One region of the Actinomadura geliboluensis genome, then DNA from elsewhere that is predicted to be linked to it. Evidence: riboswitches for the same ligand, from Rfam matches in the RefSeq annotation. Region 1 holds a riboswitch; the other holds the start of a gene.
The links. A riboswitch is a leader RNA that binds a small molecule or an ion and turns the genes downstream of it on or off. The one in region 1 is predicted to bind cobalamin.
Positions count from the first base shown of each region.

Region 2: it holds a riboswitch for cobalamin, as region 1 does, so the genes downstream of both, bluB (5,6-dimethylbenzimidazole synthase) here and ACGFI1_RS23555 (ABC transporter substrate-binding protein) in region 1, are expected to answer to the same signal.

Region 1 covers NZ_JBICUA010000007.1:199,684-207,030, reverse strand. The annotation lists gene ACGFI1_RS23570 (hypothetical protein) at 1-179, opposite strand, end outside; gene ACGFI1_RS23565 (ABC transporter ATP-binding protein) at 398-1,246, opposite strand; gene ACGFI1_RS23560 (FecCD family ABC transporter permease) at 1,243-2,331, opposite strand; gene ACGFI1_RS23555 (ABC transporter substrate-binding protein) at 2,328-3,374, opposite strand; cobalamin riboswitch at 3,415-3,594, opposite strand; gene ACGFI1_RS23550 (FecCD family ABC transporter permease) at 3,759-4,865, shown strand; gene ACGFI1_RS23545 (ABC transporter ATP-binding protein) at 4,873-5,664, shown strand; gene ACGFI1_RS23540 (ABC transporter substrate-binding protein) at 5,696-6,691, shown strand; gene ACGFI1_RS23535 (class I SAM-dependent methyltransferase) at 6,697-7,347, shown strand, end outside.
Region 2 covers NZ_JBICUA010000023.1:2,887-10,233, reverse strand. The annotation lists gene ACGFI1_RS43470 (sensor histidine kinase) at 1-322, opposite strand, end outside; gene ACGFI1_RS43465 (glycosyltransferase 87 family protein) at 456-1,634, shown strand; gene bluB (5,6-dimethylbenzimidazole synthase) at 1,531-2,157, opposite strand; cobalamin riboswitch at 2,190-2,384, opposite strand; gene ACGFI1_RS43455 (NUDIX hydrolase) at 2,403-2,849, opposite strand; gene ACGFI1_RS43450 (TetR/AcrR family transcriptional regulator) at 2,846-3,484, opposite strand; gene ACGFI1_RS43445 (SDR family NAD(P)-dependent oxidoreductase) at 3,616-4,353, shown strand; gene ACGFI1_RS43440 (IS256 family transposase) at 4,677-5,978, shown strand; gene ACGFI1_RS43435 (HNH endonuclease signature motif containing protein) at 6,621-7,347, opposite strand, start outside.

The sequences.
Region 1 (7,347 bases):
TTGCGCTTCTGCGTCCCGCTCGTGCAGTTGTGGTAGTGCAGCGACAGCGTGCCGTCGCCCTGCCTGGCGTAGGAGACTCCGCACGGGAACGTCGGGTCGGCGTGGGCGGGGGAGGTGGCCACGAGACCGGCGGCCGCGGTCAGCCCCGCGACCAGCACGGAAGCGGTCGTCTTCTTCATCGCTCTTCCTTTCGCCGGCGGATAGGGACGGCGGCGGCGTTGCTCAATTGCCGGGGCGGTCGATTGAGTAACCCGCCGAGTGGCGATTGAGTCATCGTATTTCCGTGGCCGTCCCTTCTGTGGGAACGTTTTAGCAATGTAACACCCTCGCCCATCCATGACTAGATCAACTACGCCGGAAAGTCGCTATTAAGCCTTTCCAACTTGATCACTGCTGGTCACATGATGTTCTGCGGCGGGCCTACCGGAGTGGACGTCGAGCCACGCGGCCGGGCGCCTTCCGCGGGGAGGGCGGTGACCTGGGTGAGGCCGGTACGGGGGTGGGGGCGGACGTCGGCGTCGACGCGGTAGACCTCGGCGAGCAGGCCGGGGGTCAGCACCTCGGCGGGCGTCCCGGACGCGACCAGGCGTCCGGCGTGCAGGACGCAGAGGCGGTCGCAGTGCGCGGCGGCGAGGTTGAGGTCGTGCAGCGCGATGACGGCGGTGGCGCCGAGGCGGCGGACGAGGCGCAGCGCGTCGATCTGGTGCCGGAGGTCGAGGTGGTTGGTGGGCTCGTCCAGCACGAGCGTCCCGGTCCGCTGGGCGAGCGCGCGGGCGATCAGGACGCGCTGCTTCTCACCGCCCGACAGCCGGTCGAAGGGCGCGTCGGCGAGGGGCACGGCCTCCAACTCGGCCAGCGCTTCGGTGATGACGGCGCGGTCCGCGGCGTCGTCGCCCTGGAACGCGCGCTTGTGCGGGGTGCGTCCCATCGCGACGACGTCGCGGACGGTCAGCTCGAAGTCGCCGGGAGTCTCCTGGAGGACGGCCGCCAGCCGCCTGGCCAGGTGCTTGCCGGGCATCCGCCAGATGTCGTCGCCGTCCAGCAGGACCCGCCCGGAGGTGGGACGCCGCGCGCGGTAGAAGGTGCGCAGCAGCGTCGATTTCCCGGCGCCGTTGGGGCCGACCAGTCCCACGACCTCGCCGGGGACCGCGGTCAGGGAGACCCGGTCGACCAGGGGGCGTCCGCCGATGACGACCGAGACCTCCTCGGCGCACAGGCTTCCGGGCGCGGCGCTCACCGGGTTCATCGGGCCGCCCTCCGGCGCATCAGGTACAGGAAGAACGGCCCGCCGACCAGGGCGGTGAGGATCCCGACCGGGATCTCCTCGGGGCTGATCAGGGTCCGCGCGGCCAGGTCGGCGGCGATGAGGAAGGCCGCGCCGAGCAGCGCCGCGGCGGGCAGCGCGCGGCGGTGGTCGGCGCCGACCAGCAGCCGGACGGCGTGCGGCATGATCAGGCCGACGAAGCCGATCGAGCCGCTGACCGCGACGACCGTGCCGATCATCAGGGCGACCAGGACGAACGCGGCCGCGCGGAAGCGGTGCACGTCCAGGCCGAGGGACGCGGCGGCCTCCTCCCCGGCCAGCAGGAGGTTGAGCGGCCGGGACAGCCCGAGCAGCACCGCGGTCCCGGCGAGCACCGCGGCCGCCGGGATCCACAGGACGGTCCAGGTGGTGCCGGCGAGTCCGCCGAGCGTCCAGCGCAGCGCCGCCTCGGCGCCGCGCGGGTCGTCGGACGTGATGATCAGGTAGCTGGCCACCGCCGACAGCACCTCCGCCGTCGCGACGCCGGCCAGCACCAGCCGCACGGTCGTCATCCGGCCGCCGGAGCGGGCCAGGGAGTACACCAGGAGCAGCGCGAGCAGGGCGCCGCCGAACGCGGCCAGCGGCAGCGAGAACATGCCGAACCAGGCCACGTGCAGCACCACGACCAGGACCGCCCCGACCGTCGCGCCGGACGACACCCCGAGCAGCATCGGGTCGGCGAGCGGGTTGCGCACCAGCGCCTGCAGCGCCGTCCCGCACACCGACAGGCCCGCGCCGACCACCCCGCACAGCAGCACACGGGGGAGCCGGACGTCCAGCACGATCGTCTCGCGGACGGGCGGCCAGGCCGGGTCGGCCAGCGCCGGATGCAGGCGGTGCAGCAGGATGCCCCAGACCTGCCCGGGCGGCAGCCGGACCGAGCCGGCCGCGATCCCGGCCGTCGCCGCCGCCAGCACCAGCGCCGCCAGCAGCACCAGCACCAGCGCGTAGGGGAGCCGGCGGCGCGGACCGGGCGCGGCCGGCGCCGTCCGGACGCCGGAGCCGCGGGCCTCGGCCAGGCCGGTCACGCGAAGCGGTCCGGATGCAGTTGCCGGGCCAGCGAGTCCACCGCGTCCGCGACCCGGACCCCCGTCACCGTGGATGACAGCGGCAGCACCGCGAACCGCCGGTTCTTGATGGCGGGGACGTCCTTGAACGCGGGAGTGCGCAGCAGGAACGTCTTCTTGTCCTCGGCGGACTGCTCGCCGTAGTCGTAGATGAGGACGACGTCCGGCGCCCGTTCGGCGAACTGCTCGAACGATACGTCCCCGTACGGTTTGTCCACGTCGGCGAACAGGTTGGCGCCGCCCGCGAGCCGGATCATCTCGTTGCCGATCCCGGCGCCGCCCGCGGTGAAGACGGTCTTGTCGCCGCTGTCGTAGACGGCCACCTTGACCGGGGCCGCGCCCGCCAGCCTGCGCTTCACCCCGTCCAGGACGGCGCGCATCGAGGCGAGCCGGCGCTCCGCCCGGTCCGGAACGCCGAAGATCTTCGCGACGGTCCGGATCTCCTGCTCGACGGTGGCCATGGTCACCGGCCCTTCAGGGCATTCCTCGATGTTCAGGCGGGTGGCGATGCCGGCCTTCCGCAACGCCGCCCGGCCGCGGCCCTCCTTCTCGTCGAAGGTGCTCGTCCAGCCCCCGTACACCAGGTCGGGTTCGGCCGCGAGCAGCGTCTCGTAGGAGGGGTACTCCTTGGAGAGCACCTTCACCCCGTCGTAGGCCCGCCGGAACTCCGGCAGGACCGCGTCGTCGAGGTAGCCGGTGCCGACCATCGACTTCTCCAGACCGAGCGCCAGCATCACCTCGGTCGCGTGCTGGTTGAGTGAGACCGCCCGCTGCGGCGGCCGCTGATAGGTGGTGGTCACGCCGCAGTTGGCGTCCGTCACCGGGAAGCCTGGGGGCGCCGCGCCGGCCTGCCCGCCGGCGGTGCCCGCCGCGCCGCCGCCGCATCCGGCCGACAGCAGCACCAGCGCCATCAGCGAAGCCAGGGCCCGCCTACCGCGCGCCCGCGTCGCCCGTACCGGCGCGGACTCGCGCAGCCGTGCAGGGAACGCTGAACCCATGGGCATACAGCCCCTCCTCCCTGGGGAGATCCGCCCCAGTTGTTCCGAGGAGGCGACCGCGTGAGTCTCCTGGCTCTCGGGTCAACGCTCGTCCCGGCCTTCCCACCCGCGGGCGCGGGCAGTGGCATGGTTCGGGATCCGCTCGCCGATCACAGTGGCGGGACCGCGCCGGATTCGCACCGGCTTCCTCGTTCCGCCGTCGCCTACTCCGCACATCGTGACACATGCCGCGCGCGTGGCCGGTCCCCGGCCGGGCGCGTGCCCGGTTCGCCGTGCCCTTTGCGCCGGTCGGCCTCCGATGAGCGGTTCGTCACACGATGATCTTCCTTGACAGACCACTGCTGCATGTCCTTAGTTACTGCATATGACTTGCAATAACTGAGGGGATGCATGACTTCGTCACCGGTGGCACCGTCCGCCGCGGCCGTGGAACCCGACCTCGACGACCTGGGCGCGTCCTCCCGCCGGCGCCGGTACCTGCTGCTCCTGCTCGGGCTCCTGGCGGTCTTCCTGGCCACGGCCGTCGCGGCGGTCGGGATGGGCGCGGTGGCGGTGCCGCCGGCGACCGTCCTCGACGTCGTCGGCCACCACCTGATCGGCACCCCGGCCGAGGTCACCTGGCGGCCGGCGCACGACTCGATCGTGTGGCGGGTCCGGCTGCCGCGCGTCCTGCTGGGGGCGGCGGTCGGTGCCGGGCTCGCCGTCACCGGCATGGCGCTGCAGGCGATGGTGCGCAACATGCTCGCCGACCCGTACCTGCTCGGGGTCAACTCCGGCGGCTCGACGGGAGCCGCCGCCGCGATCCTGTTCGGGTTCGGCGCGGGCTGGGGCGAGCACGCGCTGCAGATCGCGGCGTTCCTGGGCGCGCTGGCCGCCGCGCTGCTGGTCTTCGTGATCGCCCGAACCGCCGGGCGGATCACCTCGACCCGGCTGCTGATGACCGGGGTGGCCGTCGGCTACGCGCTCTACGCGCTGACCAGCTTCCTGATCTTCGCGTCCGATTCGGCCGAGGGGTCGCGGTCGGTGCTGTTCTGGCTGCTGGGCACGCTGGCGCTCGCGCACTGGTCGGCGCCGCTGTTCGTGGTCGTGGCGGCCGTCGTCCTCGTGACCGCCCTGCTCACGCTGTGGGGGCGCCGCCTGGACGCGCTGGCGATCGGGGACGAGACCGCGCACACCCTGGGCGTCGCGCCGGCGCGGTTCCGCCTGGTGCTGCTGGTCCTGGTGTCGCTGGCGGTCGGGGTGCTGGTGGCCTCGTCGGGCAGCATCGGCTTCGTCGGGCTGGTGATCCCGCACCTGGCGCGGCGCGTCGTGGGGGCCACGCACCGCCGGGCGGTTCCGGTCGCCGCGCTGATCGGTGCGACCTTCCTGCTGTGGGCCGACCTGGCCGCCCGCATGGTCCTCAGCCCGCAGGAACTGCCGATCGGCATCATCACCGCGCTGGTCGGGGCGCCGTTCCTGCTCATCCTGGTCCGCCGCCTGCACGCCGGAAGCGAGTGAGACAGCCATGATCGAAGGACGCGGGCTCGGCTACGCCTACGGCGCGACGACCGTGGTGCGCGACATCGACGTGCGGGCCGAATCCGGCCGGGTCCTCGGGCTGCTCGGCCCCAACGGCAGCGGCAAGACCACCGTTGTCCGGATGCTCACCGGGATCGTGCCGCCCCGCAGCGGGCAGGTGCTGCTCGACGGGCGCCCCCTGGACTCCGTGCCCCACCGCGAACTCGCCCGGCGGGTCGCCGTCGTGCTGCAGGAGCCGGGAGGCGACCTGCCGATGACCGTGGCCGACATGGTCATGCTCGGCCGGGCCCCGCACCAGTCGACGTTCTCCCGCAACAGCGCCGACGACCACCGGATCGCGGCGGCCGCGCTGCGCAGGGTCGGCGCCCGGCACCTGGCGGACCGGATCTTCGTCCGGCTGTCCGGCGGCGAGAAGCAGCGCGTGATGATCGCCCGCGCGCTGGCGCAGCAGCCCGCGCACCTGGTGCTCGACGAGCCGACCAACCACCTCGACATCCGGTTCCAGCACGAACTGCTCGCCATGGTCCGCGGGCTCGGCATCACCACGGTCATCGTGCTCCACGACCTCAACCTGGCCGCGCGGTACTGCGACGACGTCCTGGTCCTCCAGCGGGGCCGGGTCGTCGCGCACGGCCCGTGCGCCGACGTCCTGACGCCCGAACTCCTCGAAGGCGTCTACGGCGTCGGCGTCGAACGCCTGGAGACCTCCCGCGGCATCCAGTTCCTCTTCCACCCGCTCGACGCCGCGGCCGCCGCGCCGTCCCCGACCACCGGTTGACCAGAACGCCGGACGACCACCGCAAGGAGCGATGCGCAAGATGAAGCGATTCCTCGCCTGGGCCGGGGCCGGACTGCTGGCCGCCGCGCTGGCCGGATGCGCCCCGGCCGGCCCGGAGACGGACGGCCGGGGCGGCACGGCCGTGAGCTACCCCCTCACCGTCAAGAACTGCGGGGTGGACGTCAGGGTGGACAGGGCGCCCACCCGCGCCATGATCGTCAACAGTGCCCCGCTGCAGTACCTGTCCTCGCTCGGCGTCCTGGACCGGCTGGGCTCGCGGGCCGGGAAGTTCCCCCCGGAGTACTACTCCGAGCAGACCCTCGCGGCGGTCGCCAAGGTCCCGTCCCTCACCGACCGGCTCGGCTCCGACGGGCACCTGAGGATCTCCACCGAGGCGATCATCGCGCAGGAGCCCGACCTGCTGCTCGGCCTGCCGGAGGGCGTCACGCGGGAATCGCTCGCCGCGGCCGGCATCCCCGTCCTCCTCGAACCCAGCTTCTGCCCGGACGGGATCGAGGACCCCGGCTACGAGACGATCTACGGCCAGATGCGGCTGTACGGCACGGTCTTCGACCGGCGGGCCGAGGCCGAGCAGGCGGTAGCGGACCTCCAGAAGCGCATCAAGACCGTTGAAGCGGGCCTGACCGGCCAGAAGGGCCGCAAGGTGGCCGTCCTGTGGCCCTACCGGGGCGAGGGCACCGTCGGCGCCTACGGCAGCCGGAGCATGGCCACGCCGCAGCTCGAGACGCTCGGCGCCCGGAACGTGTTCGCCGACGTCGACAAGCGCGTCTTCGAAGTCTCCATGGAGGAGCTGCTGGGACGCGACCCCGACACCATCGTCCTGCTGCACACCGACGGCACCGACCAGGAGATCGAGCAGGCCCTGCTCGACATCCCCGGCGCCGAGGACCTGCGCGCCGTCGAGAACGACGCCGTCATGGTGCAGCTGTTCAACTTCACCGAACCGCCCACGCCCCTGGTCCTCGACGGCCTGGAGCGCCTCGCCGCCCACTTCAAGGGAGAGTGAACGCCATGTCCCCGCACTCGCCGATCCAGGACCGGATCACCTGGTACTGGGACCAGCACGCCCCCGCCTACCAGCAGTTCCAGGAGCAGCGGCTGGCCCACCCCGACTACAGCGCGGCCTGGACGCGGGTCTGGCGGGACGCGCTGCCCGGCGACGCCGAGACGGTCCTCGACGTGGGCACCGGGACCGGTCACGCCGCACTGACCATCGCCGCCCTCGGCCGCCGCGTGACCGGCGTCGACATCGCACCCGCCATGCTGGACTTCGCACGCGACAACGCCCGGCGCCGCGGGCTCGACATCACCTTCGTCCAGGGCGACGCGGTCGAGCCCGACGTGCGGGGCGCCCCCTTCGACGCCCTCGTCAGCCGCTACCTCCTCTGGACGCTGCCCGACGTCGACATCGCGCTGGGCAACTGGCGCCGCCTGCTCCGCCCCGGAGGCCGCCTCGCCATCGTCGACGCCCCCTGGCACGCCGGCGGGATGCGCCACTCCGACACCGACCCCAGGGCCCGCGCCTACGACGACGAGGCCCGCCGCGCCCTGGTGCTGGCCGAGGCGGAGACCATCACCGCCTGGCAGGACCGGATCACCGCCGCCGGCTTCGCCGACGTCGAGGTCACGCCGCTGACCGAACTCTACGAACTCGACGGCGTC
Region 2 (7,347 bases), on a different contig from region 1:
CGCCCGAGACCCAGCGCGGCCGTGTCGCCGCGATGTAGCAGACCGCGAGATCGGTGAGCAGGATCTGCCCACCCGCGACGACGCCGTTCGGCGTCTCCGACAGGGCCAGGATCCAGGAGAAGAGCAGGATCGCGTGGGCCGGGAGGGGGTTCCGCCGCAGCAGCGCGGCGACGAGCACGGTGAGGCCGACGCAGAGCAGGATGTCCAGTTCCCGCGAGATGAACCGCCCGGTGGAGAGGGCGAGGAACAGGACGCCGGGATAGAGCGCGGCTCCCGACCAGGCGAGAACCGCGCCGCTGAGACGGCGCACTCGGGCTGACATGGGCCGATCGTAACCGCCGGCCGTTCTCCCGCACATTGGCCCGCGGGCGTAATCCCACGGGCTAACGGGCGTTCCGCAAATGTGTGCGACGGCCCGATGCGCAAAAACTGGGCCCATCGACACCGTTATCCGCATGAAACGCTGGATACCACTGCTCTTGGCCATCGAAGTCGCAGCAATAGCAGTATTCTCCATCACCTACGACTCGCTGGATTTCCGCATCTACTGGCTGGGCGGAGACGCCATAACCGACGGGACCCGCCTCTACACGGAGCAGCTGGCCGACCACTGGTTCACCAACACCCCCTTCTTCGCCGCCCTCTTCACCCCCCTCTCCCTGCTGCCCCTCACCCTGGCCCGCGTGATCTGGCAATTCGCCGCACTGGCCGCCTTCATATGGGCATGCAGAATCACGATGAAACTGACCGGCCGCCACGTCCCCCTCATCGCCGTCGTAGCGGGCGGCCTCCTTCTGGAACCGGTCTACCACTCGTTCTTCCTGGGCCAGGTCAACCTCTTCCTGCTGGCCCTCGTCCTGGCCGACATGCACCGCGCCGCCCAAGGCCGCCCCGCCGGAATCGCCATCGGCATCGCGACCGCGATCAAACTGACCCCAGCCATCTTCGTCGTCCTGCTCCTACTGACGAGGCGCTCGAAGGACGCCGTGACCGCCACGGCCACCTTCGCCACCTGCACCCTGCTGACCTACGTCATCGCGCCGGAAGCGTCCCGCGTCTATTGGCTGGACACTTTCTACGACACGTCCCGGGTGGGCGTCCCGTACATCAGCAACCAATCCCCCTACGGCACCCTGAACCGCATATTGCGCGGCACGGCCGAAGTGGGTGACTGGTACACCGCCATCCCGCTGACGATCGCCGCGATCGGCTTGACGATCGCCGTCCTCTGGGCAAGAAGAGGCGACTGGCTGACCGCCACAGCCGTCACAGGCGCGACCGGCCTACTGGTCTCCCCCATCTCCTGGGCGCACCACTGGGTATGGATCGTCCCCGCCCTGGCGGTACTCCTCAGAAACAACAACCGGAAAACCGCCCTGGCCGCCTACGCCCTCTTCGCACTCTCCCCGCTCTGGTGGACGCCCCACAACGGCCACCCGCTCCAATACGGCTTCCACATCTTCCTGACCCCGATCGCCAACTGCTACCTGCTGGCCGGCGTGGCCTTCCTGGCCCACATGGCGATCCGCCTCAGGACCGCCCCGCCCACCGATCAAGGTGAACGGCGGCATCCAGCTCCCGCCGCTGCCGCCACCCGTGCCGTTCGAGATCCGGAGCGGATTGCAGACGGCTGACCGGCCCCAGACACAGCCAGGCGACCGGACGAACGTCCCCCGGAATGCCGAGCAACTCACGCACAAAGACCTCGCGGTAGAACGAAACCCACCCCACCCCCAAACCCTCCGCCGTAGCGGCCAGCCACAAGTTCTGAATGGCCAGGCAGACCGAGTACAGTCCAGCATCGGCGATCGCATGCCGCCCCAAAACCGCAGGCCCACCCCGAGCAGCGTCGTACGTGACCACAACCGAAAGAGTGGACTCCAGAACCCCATCAATCTTGATCTTCCCGAACCGCTCAGCCGCATCCCCTCGCAAGTCACGAGCGAATACAGCCCTCTCCCCCTGGACATGCTCATAGAAGGCACGCCGAAGCCGAACGTCCCTCACCAGAATGAAATCCCAGGGCTGCGACAGCCCCACGCTCGGCGCGGCATGCGCCGCCGCGAGCACCCGGTCGAGGACGTCCCGCGGAATGGGCGCACCGGTGAACTCGGCGCGCACATCGCGGCGACGGTGGATGACGTCGTAAAGCTCCATGGCAGGCTCCCGCTGCGTAGGGCCGCCGCAAGGCGGCCGCGTGGAGCGGGGCCGGTCTTCGGACTCCCGGATCGACGCTGGACCGCCCGCCTTCCCAGCCTTCCGGCCAGTGGCCGCGCAAACGCGCGTGGACGACAGCTCCCCGGTCACCGCGGCGGGCCCGTGCCGGATTCACACCGGCTTCCCGATTCTCCCCACGAAGGGGCACCCCGCGTCAGTCAATGCCACCGGCGACTCTACAGCCGTCAGTCGTCACGAACGAAGGCCGTATCAACGAGCCCCAGCCAAGCACCCTGGTCATCTGCGAGCGGCCGCGCCAACGGCAACGACACGAACCGGCAGGCGAACGTCAACCCCGCATCGCCCCCGTCACCATCCACCACGTGCTCCCAGGCGTCAGCCACAGAGGCCCCCGCGACAAGATGAAAGAACGACGTCCGGCGAGACTCCCCAGTACACGGATGCGGCTTCTCCTCCACGGCAATCCGCCGAACAACCGAGACATCGCTCAGCCCCGTCTCCTCAAAAACCTCCCGCAAAACCGCCCGCACCAAGCCTTCACCACCCCTGACACCACCCGCAGGCACCTGAGTCCCCGCTTCCGGCATCCCCACGTGATCAAAAACGAGCAGTTCAGGACCAGGCCCGTACCTGATCACATAAGCGGCGACACGAATCCTGGGCAGGCTCAACCGCCAGGACCGCCCTCCGCTCCCACAAGCGACAACCGACCCGGCGGCGGATACGGCAGGTCCGGCCGCGACTCGGCGGAAAGCCCATCAAGAGCCAGCTCGAGATAACGCCGCCAAGCCTGTGGCTCATGATCCAGTAGCGGCGCCGCCGTGTGCTGGATGCCGCTCAGCAGCAGGACCACATCGGTGCCGGTGACGTCCGGCCGCACGGCCCCCTGCCGCCGCGCACGGTCGGTGATCCCCTCCGCGACGTCGCGCAGCCGCTGGATCGCCTCCCGCACCTGCTCGCTCTGCAGGGAAGGCCGGCCGACGACCTCGCAGAACGCCCGGTCCCTGACGAAGATCTCCACCCCGGCGGCCATGAACTCCCGCAGCGCCCGCCCCGGATCGTCGGCCTCCAGCAGCGCGGTCCCGGTGCTCTCCAGCTCGTCCAGCATGCCGAGCATGATCGCCGCCAGCAGGTCGGCCTTGGAGGAGAAGTGCCGGAAGACCGTGCCCTTGCCCACCCCGGCGCACTCCGCGATCTCGCCGATGGACACCTCGACCCCGCGCTCGGCGAACGTCCGGGCCGCCGCGTCCAGCAGCAGCCGGCGGTTCCGCACCGCATCACTGCGCGACGGGACGCTCCTGGCCATGTGCCGCTCCTTCCTCCGGCGACCACTCTACCTAACGTGACCAATCGGTCCGCTTATGAGCTACTCTAAGGTGACCACCCGGTCCGCTTACTGTCTGACCGGAGCGCAGACCGCACATCGAAGGGAAAGCCATGAACGACAAGCTCGACGGAAAGATCGTCCTGGTCACCGGCGCGTCCTCAGGCATAGGCGAGGCAACCGCACTGGCCCTGTCAGCCGCAGGCGCGAACCTGGCCGCCGGCGCCCGCCGAGCCGACCGCCTGGCGACCCTCGCGGACAAGGCACCAGGCGAGGTACTGCCCCTGAACCTGGACGTCACAGACCAGCAGTCAGTGCAGGCCGCAGTAGCGGCGACCGTCGAACACTTCGGCGGCCTGGACGTCCTGGTGAACAACGCCGGGGTAATGCTCAGCGGCCCGATCGCAGGCGCCGACACCACCGAATGGACCCGCATGGTCGAAACGAACCTGCTCGGCTCGATGTACGCCGTCCACGCGGCCCTTCCGCACCTGCTGAAGAGCAAGGGCACCGTCCTCCAGGTCTCCTCGACCTCAGGACGGATCGCATCAGCGGGCGGCGCCGTCTACGCCGCGACGAAGTTCGGCGTCAACGCGTTCTCCGAAGCACTCCGGCAGGAGGTGACCGCCCAGGGCGTCCGCGTGGTGATCGTGGAACCGGGCTTCGTCTCGACCGAACTGGCCGACCACATCTCCGACCCGGCGACCCGGGCAGCCGCACAGCAGATGGCCGCGTCCATGCGCACCCTCCAGCCCGAAGACATAGCCAACGCCGTCGTGTACGCCCTCACCCAGCCAGAACACGTAGCGGTCAACGAAATCCTCATCCGCCCAACCGACCAAACCCGCTAACCAAGCACCCCTCCCCCGCCCCTGCACACCTCCACGCCGATAAGCCAACGCGCAAGCACCTGAGAACACGCCGCGTCGACAGGTGGCAGCCGCCCGGGCTGCGGACGCCCCCAGACCATGTAGACGGCACGACCGCTCGTGAGCATGGCCACCAACAAACAGGCGGGCAACCAGCCGAGGAGAACCGTCCCAGCCGCAAGCGCTCTCTGCCCGTGAACTGGCAGTTTTCCAAGCCCAGAGGGCTCACACAGGACGCGCCGGTTCGGCTGGAGGGTGGGACTGTACGGTTTTCGGTGTAACTCCTGATCAAGGAGTGACACCTGATGACGACATCTGAAGTGAAGGCAGACGGTGCGGTGGCCAAGGCCGACAAGCCCTCCAAGAGCAAGGGCGCGGGCCGGGTCGATCAGGACCTGGTCGGGCAGCTGGTTGCGCAGGCTCGAGCGCGGGGCTTGGAGTTGACCGGTGAGGGCGGGCTGCTGGCCCAGCTGACCAAGCAGGTGCTGGAGTCGGCGCTGGAGGGCGAGATCACCGACCACCTGGGCTATGACCGGCACGAGCGGGCCGGCGGCGAGAACTGGCGCAACGGGCACCGGTCCAAGACGGTGACCACCGAGGTCGGGCCGGTGGAGATCCAGGTGCCTCGCGACCGGGACGCCAGCTTCGAGCCGAAGATCGTGCGCAAGCGGCAGCGGCGGCTGACCGGGGTGGAGGAGATGGTGCTGTCGCTGAGCGCCAAGGGCCTGACCCACGGCGAGATCTCGGCGCACCTGGCCGAGGTGTATGGCGCGTCGGTGTCCAAGCAGACCATCTCCACCATCACCGACAAGGTCATCGACGGCATGACCGAATGGCAGAACCGGCCGCTGGACCCGGTCTACCCGGTGATCTTCCTGGACGCCATCCAGGTCAAGATCCGCGACGGGCAGGTCGCCAACCGCCCCATCTACGTCGCGTTGGCCGTCACCGTCGACGGCACCCGCGACATCCTGGGGCTGTGGGCCGGCGACGGTGGTGGTGAGGGCGCCAAGTACTGGCTGCACGTGCTCACCGAACTGAAGAATCGCGGGGTCGCCGACGCCTGCATGGTGGTCTGCGACGGCCTGACCGGGCTGCCGGACGCGGTCGCGAACGTGTGGCCGCAGGCGCTGGTGCAGACCTGCATCGTGCACCTGCTGCGCAACTCCTTCCGCTACGCCTCCCGCCAGGACTGGGACGCCATCGCCAAGGCGCTCAAGCCGGTCTACACCGCCCCGACCGAGTCGGCGGCGTTGGAGCGGTGGCTGGAGTTCGCCGAGGCCTGGGGCGCGAAATACCCGGCGATCGTCAGGTTGTGGGAGAACGCCTGGGCCGAGTTCGTCCCGTTCCTGCAGTTCGACCCCGAAATCCGCAAGGTCGTGTGCTCCACCAACGCGATCGAGTCGGTGAACGCCCGCATCCGCCGCGCGGTCAAGGCCCGCGGCCACTTCCCCAACGAGCAGGCCGCGCTCAAGTGCGTCTACCTCGCGGTCATGAGCCTGGACCCCAAAGGCACCGGCCGCAAACGCTGGATCTCCCGCTGGAAGGCCGCCCTCAACGCCTTCGAGATCACCTTTGAAGGCCGCCTGGCCGCCGCCCGCAACTAGACCCTGCAAGATCGAGTTACACCGTTAACTGGACAGACCCTGGACGGCCTGCCTTCCGGCCTACGACACTGACCCGAGAGCGTGGCGATGACACCGCCTTTGGCCAGTGCGGCTGGAACGGTTCTGAGGGCGCCGCAAGGCGGCCCGGGCGCGGTGTGTGGCGCAAGCAATCGGCCTCTGGGCCAACCCAGCGGTCGGTCAGCCTAGGGTGGCCCGGCCCGTGCTGCGGGGAGCGGCCAGATGTGGATGGACCTGCGGTCACGCGGTCTTTCGTCAAGCTGCAGTCGAGGGGGCTGGGGGAAGGCTCCAGGCCCGTGTCCGTGGCGTGACCGGGCGCGGGGTCTGCGCCTGCAATCGCACAGCCGTCGGCCGGCGCGGCTGGCGGACGGATCCAGGTACTTGGCTGGGGGGCGAGTCGGGCCGCGGGGATGCTGCTGCAGGTACGTGGCCTTGGGCCAGCTCGGCAAGCGACCCGCCCAGGGCGGACGGCGGCCCGGCCCGGAGCGTGCTGGTGTGGCGGCCGGACGGGCCGGGGCATCGACGCGCGGTCATGCGGCCTTGGGCCAAGGAGGAGGTAGGCGGCCAGGCTGAGGCGAGCAGTCCTTGGCCTGTTTGCCGCGACGGCAGGACAGGGCCTGCCGATCATGCGGCTTGTGGCCAGGGTGGTGGGCGGCCGGGTTCGGGAAGGGCTCTGGTTCCGGGTGGGTGGAGGCGGTAGGTGTAGCGGCCGTCCGGTGTTTTGGTGATGTGGAGGCGGTCTGGGTTGGTGTGTTTGTAGCGGTTGTGCCATCCGCAGGTGAGGGCGAGTTGGTCGATGTCGGTGGGACTTCGTCCGATGGCCCAGCCGTTGACGTGGTCGACCTCGCAGAGGCTGCCGGGTACTTCGCAGTCCTGGACGGCGCAGGTGGAGTACAGGGTCTCCAGGACCTGGCGTTGCGGGGCGGTGGCGAATCGGACCCGGTGGCCCAGGTACAGCGGAGTGTTGCCGCCGCCGAGCAGCAGGGGTGAGACTCCGGCTGCGAGTGCGATGCGGCGGGCTTGGGCGGCGGGGATGGGGGTGCCGTCGGTGAGGCGGGCGGGGGTGGTGCCGCCGGTGAGGGTGTCCAGGTCGCAGATGACGGTGACCTTGGTGGCCTTGTGCCCGCCCGACAGGACGGTGGTGAGTGCGGCGGCGGTGCGTTCGGACAGGTCGCGGTGGTCGTCGGTTCCGGCGGGTTTGGCCAGCGGCCCGAGGGTGCCGTCCCAGATGGCGGCGTCTTCGGCGTTCAGCCAGCCCTTGATGTAGCGGCCACCGTCCAGCGAACGCGTCGAGTCGACCCACGACCGCTCATAACCGCGTTGGGCGTCCTCGGGTGCCTGTTCGGTGCCG